4 regions of the Herbaspirillum sp. C7C2 genome follow, and region 2 is predicted to be linked to each of the others. Evidence: predicted binding sites of a transcription regulator. Region 2 holds the regulator's gene; each other region holds the start of a gene.

Region 1 (3,209 bases), on a different contig from region 2:
CAGCGTGCCGCGATGGGCCGCCTCGAACACGCCGGCACGTCCACCCCGGCGCGAACCGGTGAAGGCACCTTCTTCATAGCCGAACAGTTCGGACTCCAGCAGCGACTCCGCCAGCGCGCCGCAGTTGATGGCCACGAAGGGATGGCTTGCCTGGGTCTTGCCCTGCATCAGCGGATGGGCGCGATGGATGGCTTGCGCCGCCAGCTCCTTGCCGGTGCCGGTCTCACCCTGGATCAGTACGCTGGCCGGTGAACGGGCAAACAGCGTGATCGATTGCCGTACCGCTTCCATGGCAGCCGAGTCGCCCCGCAGGTCCTTCAGGTGATGGCGTGCGCGCAGGCTGTCGGCCACCGGCAGGAGGGGGCCACGCGTGCTCTCCAGTTGCGTCAGGCGCGCCAGTTCCAGTGCATCCTCGAAGGCCTGGCGCACCGTGGCCGAGGAATACAGGAAGATGCCGTGCATGCCGGCCTCTTCAGCCAGGTCGGTGATGAGGCCGGCGCCCACCACGGCCTCGATGCCACCGGCCTTCAGTTCGTTGACCACGGCCCGCGCATCTTCCTCGGTGGCATAGGTGCGCTGGGCGATGTCCAGTCCGAACATCTGCTGGAACTCGGCCAGTGCCGGCATCTCTTCCTGATAGCTGACCAGGCCGATGCGGGTGGTGATCTGGCGCGCCCGTGCCAGCGCCTGCATCACGTCGAAGCCGCTGGCGCGCGCCACCACCACCGGCACCGGCAACCGGCTCTTGAGGTAGGCGCCGTTGGAGCCGGCCGAGATGACCACGTCGCAGCGCTGCGTGGCCAGGCGCTCGCGGATCTCGCGCACGGCCTCGTCGAACCCCAGGTGGATGGGCTCGATGTCGGCCAGCGCGTCGAACTCCAGCGTGATGTCGCGGAACAGCTCCGACAGGCGCGATACCGAAGCGGTCCAGATCACGGGTTTGTCGGCGTGGCGGTCGGTGGGGGCAGGGCGTTTCATGGGCGTGGCGCTAGGTGGCTGAGGGTGATGGACGACGACTCAGGGTGGCTGGAAAGGCCTGAAGCCAGCCAGGAAGAAACGTTCACCATGTTTCAGTGAAACGTTAGTGTAACACTGATGAAACAGGGTGGCATGCCGCCGGACCGCCCGTCCGGTCTGCCTGCTGGCGTGGCAGGGGAGCCAGGTTTCGTTCGCAAGTCATTGATCTGGAAGGAAGTTTCACATCACCCCAAAACAGGCCCGCCAGGTTTCGCAAGATGTTGCAGTGCGATGGCACGGCCGTTGCAATAAGGCCCTCCATAGTCCGCTACCTCCAGCAACCCTTACAGAAGGTGTCCATCATGGCTCTCCACTCCGCAGGCGCAGCGTTCCGTCAGGCCGTCCAGGAAGAATCTCCCTTGCAAGTCATCGGCGCGATCAACGCCAATCACGCCCTGCTGGCCAAGCGCGCCGGCTTCCGTGCCATCTACCTGTCCGGCGGCGGCGTCGCGGCCGGTTCCCTGGGCTTGCCCGACCTCGGCATTTCCAACCTGGACGACGTGCTCACCGACGTACGCCGCATCACCGACGTGTGCGACCTGCCGCTGCTGGTGGATGTCGATACCGGCTTCGGCGCCTCGGCCTTCAACGTGGCCCGCACCGTGAAGTCGATGATCAAGTTCGGTGCCGCCGCCATGCACATCGAAGACCAGGTCGGCGCCAAGCGCTGCGGTCACCGTCCCGGCAAGGAAATCGTCAGCAAGCAGGAAATGGTGGACCGCATCAAGGCCGCCGTGGATGCCCGTACCGATGAGAACTTCGTCATCATGGCGCGCACCGATGCGCTGGCCGTGGAAGGCCTGGAAGCCGCCGTGGAGCGCGCCGTGGCCTGCGTCGAAGCCGGTGCCGACATGATCTTCCCGGAAGCCATCACCGACCTGGGTATGTACAAGCAGTTCGCCAATGCGGTGAAGGTGCCGATCCTGGCCAACATCACCGAATTCGGCTCGACCCCGCTGTTCACCGTGGACGAACTCAAGGGCGCCGACGTCGGCCTGGTGCTCTATCCGCTGTCGGCCTTCCGCGCCATGAACAAGGCGGCCGAGAACGTCTATCAGGCGATCCGCCGCGACGGCACTCAGAAGAACGTGGTCGATACCATGCAGACCCGCATGGAACTGTACGACCGCATCGACTACCACAGCTACGAGCAGCGCCTGGATGCGCTGTTTGCCCAGCAGAAGAACAAGTAATCCCTTCCGACAATTCAGTTTCACCGAACACGCTACGAGGAGAACACGATGAGCGAACAACAAGCCGCAGGTTTCAAGCCCAAGAAGTCCGTTGCCCTCTCCGGCGTCACCGCCGGCAACACCGCCCTGTGTACCGTCGGCAAGACCGGCAATGACCTGCACTATCGCGGCTACGACATCCTGGACGTGGCCGACAGCTGCGAGTTCGAAGAGATCGCCCACCTGCTGGTGCATGGCAAGCTGCCCACCAGCGCCGAACTGCGCGCCTACAAGGCCAAGCTCAAGGCCCTGCGCGGCCTGCCGGCCAACGTCAAGGCGGCGCTGGAATGGCTGCCTGCGGCCTCGCACCCGATGGATGTGATGCGTACCGGCGTCTCGGCCCTGGGTTGCGTGCTGCCGGAGAAGGATGACCACAACACCCCCGGCGCGCGCGACATCGCCGACCGCCTGATGGCCTCGCTGGGTTCCATGCTGCTGTACTGGTACCACTACAGCCACAACGGCAACCGCATCGAAGTGGAAACCGATGATGACTCCATCGGCGCCCACTTCCTGCACCTGCTGCACGGCGAGAAGCCCTCAGAGTCCTGGGAAAAGGCCATGCACACCTCGCTGATCCTGTACGCGGAGCACGAGTTCAACGCCTCCACCTTCACCGGTCGCGTCATCGCCGGTACCGGCTCGGACATGCACTCGGCCATCACCGGCGCCATCGGCGCGCTGCGCGGCCCCAAGCACGGTGGCGCCAACGAGGTGGCCTTCGAGATCCAGAAGCGCTACGACAACCCGGACGAAGCCGAAGCCGACATCCGTCGCCGCGTGGAGAACAAGGAAGTGGTGATCGGTTTCGGTCACCCGGTCTACACCATCTCCGACCCGCGCAACAAGGTCATCAAGGAAGTGGCGCGCAAGCTCTCCAAGGAAGCCGGCTCGACCAAGATGTTCGACATCGCCGAACGCCTGGAAACGGTCATGTGGGACATCAAGAAGATGTTCCCC
Region 2 (3,209 bases):
TGGCCTTGAGCAGCTGGATGGCCTTGCCGGAGAAGCCGCATTGCGGGAACTGGGCGGTTCCCTTCATGAACAGCACGACAGGGTTTTGGGTCACGGTTTCTTTGATCCAGGATTGGACGTCGCTCATGGCTATGCCTTTAAAAATGGGATTGCCGACATTATAGGGAAAAGCCGCCGCTCGCGTTGAAGTCGGCAGGGTTGCGGCGTGGTTGGGGTGTCGTCCGGCATTGCTTGGTGGAAATCATTTATACGATTTCCGCTTTGGACCTTGCCACCAAGATGAGGGCGGGAGGAGCCTCTTCAAGTCTCATTGCGAGCCGCTTCGGGAGAACAGCGGCGATGATGGACGCGGGATCACTGTTTGCCACAGGAAATGAAACCGGCCCCGGCGCCGCAAAATGAAAAAGGGCGCTTGCGCGCCCCTTCCTCATGAGATTCCCACCTTATGCGTCACGCTGTCGTTGCGCACCCGCCGGCAGGAATGGTCCTGAATCCTTGTCTTATGCCGCGCCAGCCACTGCATCAGCGGGGGTATCGTCGGGCAGACGCTTGGCCATGGAGTGATGCTCCTGCAAGCGGTCCTTGTGCTTGATGACCTGGCGGTCGAGCTTGTCGATCAGGGCATCAATAGCGGCATAGAGGTCGTGCGCAATGCTTTCCGCATGTAGATCCTTCCCCTTGATGTGGACGTTGATTTCCGCTTTTTGGCGCTTTTCCTTTTCTGTGAGTTTATCTACGCTCAGGATCACGCTGACGTCGATCACGTTGTCGAAATGGCGCTTGATACGGGCCAGCTTGCTTTGCACGTATTCCCGGATGGCGGGGGTCAGTTCGAGGTGGTGTCCACTGATGGTCAGATTCATACAAGACTCCTATCGTGAGGTCACTGGAGGTTCGTGCGATGCATCGTCTACAGCTGCTGTACCACGGGCACGGTCTTCGTGTCGGATGGCATGGGCACCAGGTAGGGATGCTTGCCTGAACACAGCAACGGTACTGCTACAGAAAAACTGAGGAAAGCTCAGAGGGACTTGCGGAGATTGACTGGCGGAATCTTCAACACTTCGCGGTATTTGGCGACTGTGCGTCGCGCGACCACCATGCCTTGTTCTGCCAGCATATCCGCAATCTTGCTATCGGATAATGGGGTCTGCGGGTTTTCGGCTCCTATCAACTGTTTGATCAGCGCCCGTATCGCGGTGGAGGAGGCTTCGCCTCCGGTTTCAGTCGCGACGTGGCTACCGAAGAAGTACTTCAACTCGAACATGCCGTGCGGCGTGAGCATGTATTTTTGAGTTGTCACGCGAGAGATTGTGCTCTCGTGTAGACCCAGTGTATCAGCAATTTCACGCAGCACAAGGGGCCGCATGGCCACTGCGCCATGTGAAAAGAAGTTTCTTTGACGTTCGACAATAGCCTGCGCGACTCGCAAAATTGTATCGAAACGTTGCCGCATGTTCTTGATGAGCCACTTAGCTTCCTGCAACTGCGACGACAGCGATCCTTCGCCCTTGGCCTGCTTGAGCGCACTCGCATACATTGCATTGACGCGCAGCTTGGGCATGACCTCATGGTTGAGCATGACCTGCCAGCCGTTCTTTGTCTGTTTGACAATCACGTCCGGCACCACGTAGTCCGAAGCATCGCGCGCGAATTCGGCACCCGGATGCGGACGGCACTGACGGATCACCGCCTGTGCTTCGCGCAGGTCCTCGTCATCGCAATCGAGAGCCTTCTTGATCTTGTTGAAATCGCGCTGTGCGAATAGCGGCAGGTAATCCTCGACAATCCTCAAGGCAAGCTTGCGGGTGACGAAGGGCACCTTGGGCAGGCGGCGGATCTGCAGTGCCAGACATTCACCGGCACTACGCGCACCCACCCCGGCCGGGTCCAGGCTCTGCAGCAGCTTCAGCGAGATCGACAGTTCTTCCAAGTCAACGCCCAGCTCTTCCGGCAGGCGCGCCAGGATGTCTTCCAGCGGTTCCTCCAGGTAACCGCTTTCGTCCAGCGCATCGGTGAGCAGTTCCAGCAGCGCACGGTCGCGGTGTGTGCGGGCGGTGACCCGTATCTGTTCCAGCAGGTGTTCGCGCAGGGTCAGCTCATGCGCTTCCAGTTGCGGGCGGGCATCGTCGTCGTCGGGCGATTTGCCACTGCGTGCCACGTCGTCGAAGCTCCAGTCGGATTCGCCACTGACACCGCTCTCGGGGCTGTTGTCCTGATAGTCGAAACTGGCTTCGCCATCAGTAGCGGAGGGGGCTGCTTCGTTGCCGCTGTCGCCAGCGGGCTCGGCCACTCCGGTGGAGGGCGCGGAAGAGACCGCGCCATCGGCCAACAGGCGCACCGAATTGTCGAGAGCGTCGTCCAGGCGTTCGAGCAGGGGATTGTCGGACAGGATCTGTTCCAGTTCCTGGTGCAGTTCCAGCGTCGACAGTTGCAACAGCCTGATCGACTGCTGCAGTTGCGGCGTCAATGCGAGGTGCTGCGAGGTACGTAACTGGAGCGACTGTTTCATCTGTCTTTCTGGGAGCGGCGTGGCCCGCTGGTTGCAATACCGTTGTGTGGCCGATGGACGGCGGGTGCTACATGCGGAAGTGTTCGCCCAGGTATACGCGGCGCACCGATTCGTTGGCGATGATCTCTTCCGGGTTACCGCTGGCCAGCACCGTGCCCTGGTTGATGATGTAGGCGCGGTCGCAGATACCCAGGGTTTCCCGCACGTTGTGGTCGGTGATGAGCACGCCGATGCCGCGTTCCTTGAGGAAGCGCACGATGCGCTGGATTTCGATCACGGCAATCGGGTCGATACCGGCAAACGGTTCGTCCAGCAGCACGAAGCGCGGATCGGTGGCCAGTGCGCGGGCGATTTCCACGCGGCGGCGTTCGCCACCGGAGAGCGACAGTGCCTGGCTCTCGCGCAGCTTTTCGATCTGCAGTTCATGCAGCAGGTTGTTCAGGCGGCCCTCGATTTCATCGCGCGAGAGCGGCTTGCCGTCCTCCTGGCGCAGCTCCAGCACGGCGCGGATGTTGTCTTCCACCGTCAGCTTGCGGAACACCGAGGCTTCCTGCGGCAGGTAGGACAGCCCCAGCGTGGCGCGCTTGTGGATCGGCAGGCGCGAGATGGGCGAACCGTCCAGATCGATTTCGCCACCGTCCGAGGGGACCAGGCCGACGATCATGTAGAACGAGGTTGTCTTGCCGGCACCGTTGGG
Region 3 (3,209 bases), on a different contig from region 2:
TGCTCTCATGCTCAGGCCCTGTTCCTCCTGAAGCCATCAACGCAATCCCAGTCTGCGGGCCAGTCGGCTCAGGTTGGCCCGGTCCAGCCCCAGCTCGCGTGCGGCAGCCGCCAGGTTGCCCTGGTGTCGCTCCAGGCTGGCACCGACCAGCTCGCGCTCGTAGCGCTCCACTGCATCGCGCAGTGACAGAGAGAGCGGCCCCGGCGTGGCGCCGGTCGGATTGACTCCCGCGACAGCATTCCCCATTGCCGCGCTTGCATCGGACGCGAGCGCCAGCGGTGTGCGCAGGTCCAGCGCCTCGGCGTCCAGCGTGAGGATGGACGGACGCTGCGGCTGTGCTGCCAGGGCACGCAAGGCACAGCGGCCGACCAGATGTTCCAGCTCCCGGATGTTGCCCGGCCATGGGTAATCCTGCAGGGCGCGCTGGGCGTCGGCGGACAGCCGCAGGCTGGCCAGGCCCAGTCTGGCGCGGTTCTGCTCCAGGAAATACCCGGCCAGCAGCAGCACGTCGCGACCCCGCTCACGTAGCGGCGGCACCCGGATGGGAAAGACCGACAGGCGGTGATAGAAGTCGGCGCGGAAGTGACCGCGCTTGACCTCTTCGGCCAGGTCGCGATTGGTGGCGGCGATCAGGCGTACATCGACCCGATGTTCACGGTCCGATCCCACCCGCTGCAATTGCCCGCTCTGCAGTACCCGCAGCAGTTTGGCCTGCACCGCCAGCGGCAACTCGCCGACTTCATCCAGGAACAGCGTGCCGCCATCGGCCATCTCGAACTTGCCGCGACGATCAGCCACCGCGCCCGAGAAGGCGCCACGGACGTGGCCGAACAGTTCGCTCTCGACCAGAGTGTCGGGCAAGGCGGCGCAGTTCAGGCTGATCATGGGCTTGTGGGCGCGGGGCGAGGCGGCATGCAGGGCGTGCGCCACCAGCTCCTTGCCGGTGCCGGTTTCGCCGCTGACCAACACCGTCATGTCGCTGGGTGCGGCCATGCGTATTTCTTCCATCAGCTGGCGCTGGGCCGGGCTCTGGCCAATCAGTTCACGCTTGCCCTGGCTTTCCTCCAGCCCGAGACGATAGGCTTCGGCACGCTGGCGCGCCTGTTCTCCGGCTTGCGAGAGGTCACTGATGCGCTCGGCCACGTTGACGGTGGCGGCCGCCAGCGCGGCAAAGGCATGCAGCGAGGCCATGTCGACCCGGTCGAAGCGCCCCGGCCCCAGCGCATCCAGCGTGACCAGGCCCCAGGGACGGCCGTTGACGGTCAGCGCGCAACCCATGCAATCGTGCACTTCCAGCTGGCCGGAATGGGCGTCGTTGAGCCCGTCGACCAGCCCATCATAGGGGTCGGGCAAGCTGGAATCGGCCGGGAAGCGCGTCGGTGCAACATTGGCCAGCAGCACGCCGAAGCGCGGATGATCTGCCACCCGGAAGCGCCGCCCGAGGGTGTCGCCAGAAAGACCGTCGATGGCCAGCGGTACCAGCACCTCGCCCTCCAGCCGCAGCAGCGCGGCCGCGTCGCAGGGAAAGAGCGTGCGCAAGGTCTGCAGCAGGCGCCGATAGCGCTCCCGATCATCGATCTCCCGGGAGAGGTCGGCCACCAGCGGCAACAGCGCATCCAGCAAGGCCTTTGAGGTCATATTGACTACCGATAATGTGAATTAAAGTCATTATGACACAGGTATAAATGACATGGATATTTCCTAAGTCATTGATTTTATTGGGGCGGGATGATGGCACGGCTTTTGTAATACATCAGGGCAGACCGGTACTCCGGCACCTCCACTCCACCACTGAAAGGCCCAGCATGCTGACCGAAGCCCAACTCGCCATCGTCAAGTCCACCGTCCCCCTGCTCGAATCGGGCGGCGAGGCCCTGACCACGCACTTCTACCAGATGCTCATGCGTGACTATCCGCAAGTGCGTCCCCTGTTCAATCGCACCCACCAGGCCAGCGGCGACCAGCCACGGGCGCTGGCCAACGGCGTGCTGATGTATGCCCGCCACATCGACCGCCTGGAAGAACTGGGCCCCCTGGCGGCACAGATCATCAACAAGCACGTCGCCGTGCAGGTCATGCCCGAGCACTACCCGATGGTGGGCGATTGCCTGCTGCGCGCCATCCGCGAAGTGCTGGGTGCGGATATCGCCACCGATGCCGTCATCGACGCCTGGGGCGCGGCCTATGGGCAGTTGGCCGATATCCTCATCGGCGCCGAGCGCCAGCAGTACGACAGCAAGGCCGAAGCGCCCGGTGGCTGGCGCGGTGGCCGCCATTTCGTGGTCAGCCGCAAGGTGGCCGAGAGCGAGGAAATCACGTCCTTCTACTTCGTGCCGCAGGATGGCGGCAGCCTGCTGGACTTCGAACCGGGCCAGTACATCGGCCTGCGCATGATGGTCGACGGGGAGGAGCAGCGTCGCCAGTATTCGCTGTCGGCGCCGCTGCGTCAGAACGGTCAGCCGGCGCAGTACCGCATCAGCGTCAAGCGCGAAGCCAAGGGCAAGGTCTCGCGCCATCTGCATGACCAGATCCATGTGGGATCGGTGGTGGAACTGTTCCCGCCCTCCGGCGAGTTCACCTTGGCCGCCAGCGCCAGGCCGCTGGTGCTCATCAGCGGCGGCGTCGGCATCACGCCGATGATGAGCATGCTGGTCGCGGCCCTGCCCAGCGGCCGCCCGGTGCACTTCATCCACGCCGCCCGTCATGCGGGTGTGCATGCCTTCCGCGGTACGCTGGAAGAACTGGCTGCCCGCCATCCCCAGCTGCAGGTGCGCTTCTGCTACGAGAACCAGCGTGCCGGCGATGTGGCGCCGCATGCCCACGGCTTCATCGATGCCGCGCTATTGCAGCAGTGGCTGCCGGCCGATCGTGATGTGGACGCCTACTTCGTCGGCCCCAAGCCCTTCATGAAGGCCATCAGGCAGGCGCTGGAGGAACTGGGCGTACCGGCGGCGCAGGCGCGTTACGAATTCTTCGGACCCGCAGCCGCCCTGCAGTAATGCCCCTGCCCCCGCAGCCGGCCGACCTGGCCGGGTGCGGGTTCTTCCATCACCCATGAGCGAAACGATATGAACCTGGACAAATACCGCCGTGAACACGCCGACATCATCGGCCACGTACAACAACTCAAGGCCCTGTGCTCGCAGGGCATCGCCGAAGAGGCTGCCTCCATCGCCCGCGAAGTGATTGCGATGAGCTCGGTCATCAAG
Region 4 (3,209 bases), on a different contig from region 2:
AAAGCGCACCACATAGGGAGTTGCAATGATGAAGGACAGTGGGCCGCGGGTGCTGCTCGTTGATGACTCGGCCACCATCCGGTATGCAATGCAAAGCCGGCTGCAGCTGATGGGTTGCGAGGTCGACAGCGTCGCCGACGGCACCGCCGCGCTGGCAGCGATCCAGGCCCGCCCCTATGGGCTGGTGCTGCTGGATTGCTTCCTGCCGGACATCCTCGGCCAGGACGTGGCGCGCCAGGTCCGCCAGCTGGAACAGGCGCAGCCTGAGCGGCCCTACACGCCGCTGATCGGCATCTCGGCCGAGGCCGATCCTGCGCACGTACAGCGCTGCCTGGACAGCGGCATGGATGGGATGCTCGACAAGCCATTGCAGACCCTGGCCATCCGCCGCCTGCTGGCGCTGTGGTGCGATCACGAGCTGGGCGAGGAAGGCGAGGCCGCCAGTCCCGAGGAAGAACACGACCAGGACCTGGCCCGGCTGTTCCTGACGACCTCCCTGCATGATCTGCAGGCACTGCAGCAGGCGCGGGAGGAGGGCGATGCCGCCCGCATGAGCCGGCTCACCCACCGTATGCGGGGCGCGGCGCTGACCATGGGTCGGGCCGAGATCGTGGCCTTGCTGGAATGCGTGGACGAGGCCCTGCTAGGCGGCCCTGGCGCTGCCGATGCGATCAGCCTGCTGCTGCAGTCATTGAGCAATGCACTGCAGGCGCGCAGCCTGCAATCCTGATCAGCGTTGCCGGGTTGGCGTCAGGCGCCCACCCAGGGCAGCCCGCCGAAGCACCAGCCTTCCACCGTCTTGCGATGTCCGGCCGCGTCCTTGTTGCCTTCGAAGCCTTCCAGGATGTCGAAGCAGCGGGTGTAGCCATGTTCCGTGGCCAGCTTGGCCGCGTGCTTGGAGCGCACGCCGGAGCGGCACAGGAACAGCAGCACTTCATCGGGCAGGGTGACTTCCTTCAATTGCGGCAGGAATTCCGGATTGGGCTTGCCCTCCGGGTAGAGATTCCATTGCACCGCCAAGTGCTGCGCCGCCGGAATCTGCACGGTCCCGATCCAGTCGCGCTCGGCGCGCGTGCGCACGTCCACCAGCTTCACCTTGGTGTCGGCCTGGATCAGGGCTAGCGCTTCCTGCGGGGTGACTGCGCCGGCATAGGGTAACTGGCCGTCGGTGCCGCGTTGCTGGGCTTTGGAGAGGATGTCGTAGGGGCTCATGGCATTTGATCTCGGGAAGAAGGGGGCGTGGAATTCTCGGAACGGGTCAACATGGCGTGAGGCCGACGATGGCAGGATCAGCCGCGCAGCCCGCTGAAAGACTTGATTCTAAACAATATAAACATTTCGGCAATTTCCAAGTCGGTGCATCGCGCAGCCGGAGTTACAGGATGCCCCAGTACGGCGCATGCACCATCAATGTGCAAATCGGGTAGCCCCATCTAAAAATGCAGTAATTTGGTGCAAAAGAAGAAAAATGCACCAAAACAAGGCTTGGTATGCTGATTCCTGCACCGTGGGGAACGGCCCGAAGGCCGCGTCCTCCCTAAAATATTCCATTATCGGGCTACCCCAAAGGTCGATGGCATGGAATCTGCTATCATCCGCGACTGAGTTCGGCGCAAGACCGTTGTATCAAATGCAAAGATCCAGTCGCAGAAAACGGCTCACACCCCAATTTATACTACTTCCTCGTTTTAGGAGATTCGCATGGCAAGGACGGCCGCAGAGGTTTTGAAGATGGTGAAGGACAACGAAGTCAAGTTTGTTGACTTCCGTTTCGCTGACACCCGTGGCAAGGAACAGCACGTTTCCGTGCCTGTTTCGCATTTCGACATCGACAAGTTCGAATCCGGTCACGCCTTCGACGGTTCGTCGATCGCCGGCTGGAAGGGTATCGAAGCCTCCGACATGCTGCTGATCCCGGACCCGAATACCGCCAACATCGACCCGTTCATGGAAGAGACCACCCTCTTCATGCAATGTGACGTGATCGAGCCGTCCGACGGCAAGGGCTACGACCGTGATCCGCGCTCCATCGCCAAGCGCGCTGAAGCCTACCTGAAGTCCTCCGGCCTGGGCGACACCGCCTACTTCGGTCCGGAACCCGAATTCTTCATCTTCGACGGCGTGCGTTGGGGTGCTGACATGTCCGGCTCCTTCGTCAAGATCGACTCCGAAGAAGCTTCCTGGAGCACCGGCGCCAAGATCGAAGGCGGCAACTCCGGCCACCGTCCGACCGTCAAGGGCGGCTATTTCCCGGTTCCCCCGGTCGACAGCTTCCAGGACATGCGTTCGGAAATGTCCCTGATCCTGGAATCCCTGGGCATCCCCGTCGAAGTGCACCACCACGAAGTGGCTGGCGCTGGCCAGAACGAACTGGGCACCAAGTTCTCGACCCTGGTCGAGCGCGCTGACTGGACCCAGACCCTGAAGTACGTGATCTGGAACGTTGCCCACACCTACGGCAAGACCGCTACCTTCATGCCCAAGCCCCTGGTCGGCGACAACGGCTCCGGCATGCACGTGCACCAATCCGTCTGGAAGGATGGCAAGAACCTGTTCGCAGGCGACGGCTACGCCGGCCTGTCGGAATTCGCGCTGTACTACATCGGCGGCATCATCAAGCACGCCAAGGCACTCAACGCCATCACCAACCCCGGCACCAACTCGTACAAGCGTCTGGTCCCCGGCTTCGAAGCCCCGGTCAAGCTGGCCTACTCGGCCCGTAACCGCTCGGCCTCGATCCGTATCCCCCACGTCGCCAACCCGAAGGGCCGTCGTATCGAAACCCGCTTCCCGGATCCCCTGGCCAACCCGTACCTGTGCTTCTCGGCTCTGCTGATGGCCGGTCTGGATGGCGTGCAGAACAAGATCCACCCGGGCGAAGCTGCGACCAAGGACCTGTACCACCTGCCGCCGGAAGAAGACAAGCTGATCCCGACCGTCTGCGCCTCGCTGGACGAAGCCCTGGAACACCTGGACAAGGATCGCGAGTTCCTGACCCGTGGTGGCGTGTTCACCGACAGCATGATCGATGCCTACATCGAGCTGAAGATGCAGGAAGTCCAACGCTTCCGCATGACCACGCACCCGATCGAATTCGACATGTACTACTCGCTGTAATCGAATCCGCATCCGGAGAAAAAGGGGAAGCTTGCTTCCCCTTTTTTTATGCGCAGCGGCGCGGCCCATGGTAGGGAAGTGCGCCCGAAAAT

What was found. The regulator sigma-54, encoded in region 2, starts transcription at its own class of promoters, with help from an activator protein. The targets are predictions, from matches to a motif close to TGGCANGNAANCTGCTTT.
Region 1: a site for sigma-54 is predicted at 1,250-1,267, ahead of prpB (methylisocitrate lyase). Genes of this name have one in related genera too.
Region 3: a site for sigma-54 is predicted at 1,733-1,750, ahead of hmpA (NO-inducible flavohemoprotein). Genes of this name have one in related genera too.
Region 4: a site for sigma-54 is predicted at 1,575-1,592, ahead of glnA (type I glutamate--ammonia ligase). Genes of this name have one in related genera too.

Annotation. Positions count from the first base shown of each region.
Region 1 covers NZ_JABXGI010000017.1:44,495-47,703, reverse strand. Annotated here, with positions in the region: gene prpR (propionate catabolism operon regulatory protein PrpR) at 1-978, opposite strand, end outside; gene prpB (methylisocitrate lyase) at 1,320-2,210, shown strand; gene prpC (bifunctional 2-methylcitrate synthase/citrate synthase) at 2,259-3,209, shown strand, end outside.
Region 2 covers NZ_JABXGI010000016.1:24,111-27,319, forward strand. Annotated here, with positions in the region: gene grxD (Grx4 family monothiol glutaredoxin) at 1-127, opposite strand, end outside; gene hpf (ribosome hibernation-promoting factor, HPF/YfiA family) at 501-863, opposite strand; gene HWE04_RS17960 (RNA polymerase factor sigma-54) at 1,022-2,512, opposite strand; gene lptB (LPS export ABC transporter ATP-binding protein) at 2,580-3,209, opposite strand, start outside.
Region 3 covers NZ_JABXGI010000002.1:16,688-19,896, forward strand. Annotated here, with positions in the region: gene norR (nitric oxide reductase transcriptional regulator NorR) at 37-1,638, opposite strand; gene hmpA (NO-inducible flavohemoprotein) at 1,806-2,999, shown strand; gene HWE04_RS03735 (hemerythrin domain-containing protein) at 3,069-3,209, shown strand, end outside.
Region 4 covers NZ_JABXGI010000017.1:52,912-56,120, reverse strand. Annotated here, with positions in the region: gene HWE04_RS18590 (response regulator transcription factor) at 1-2, shown strand, start outside; gene HWE04_RS18585 (Hpt domain-containing response regulator) at 26-730, shown strand; gene HWE04_RS18580 (rhodanese-like domain-containing protein) at 751-1,212, opposite strand; gene glnA (type I glutamate--ammonia ligase) at 1,702-3,117, shown strand.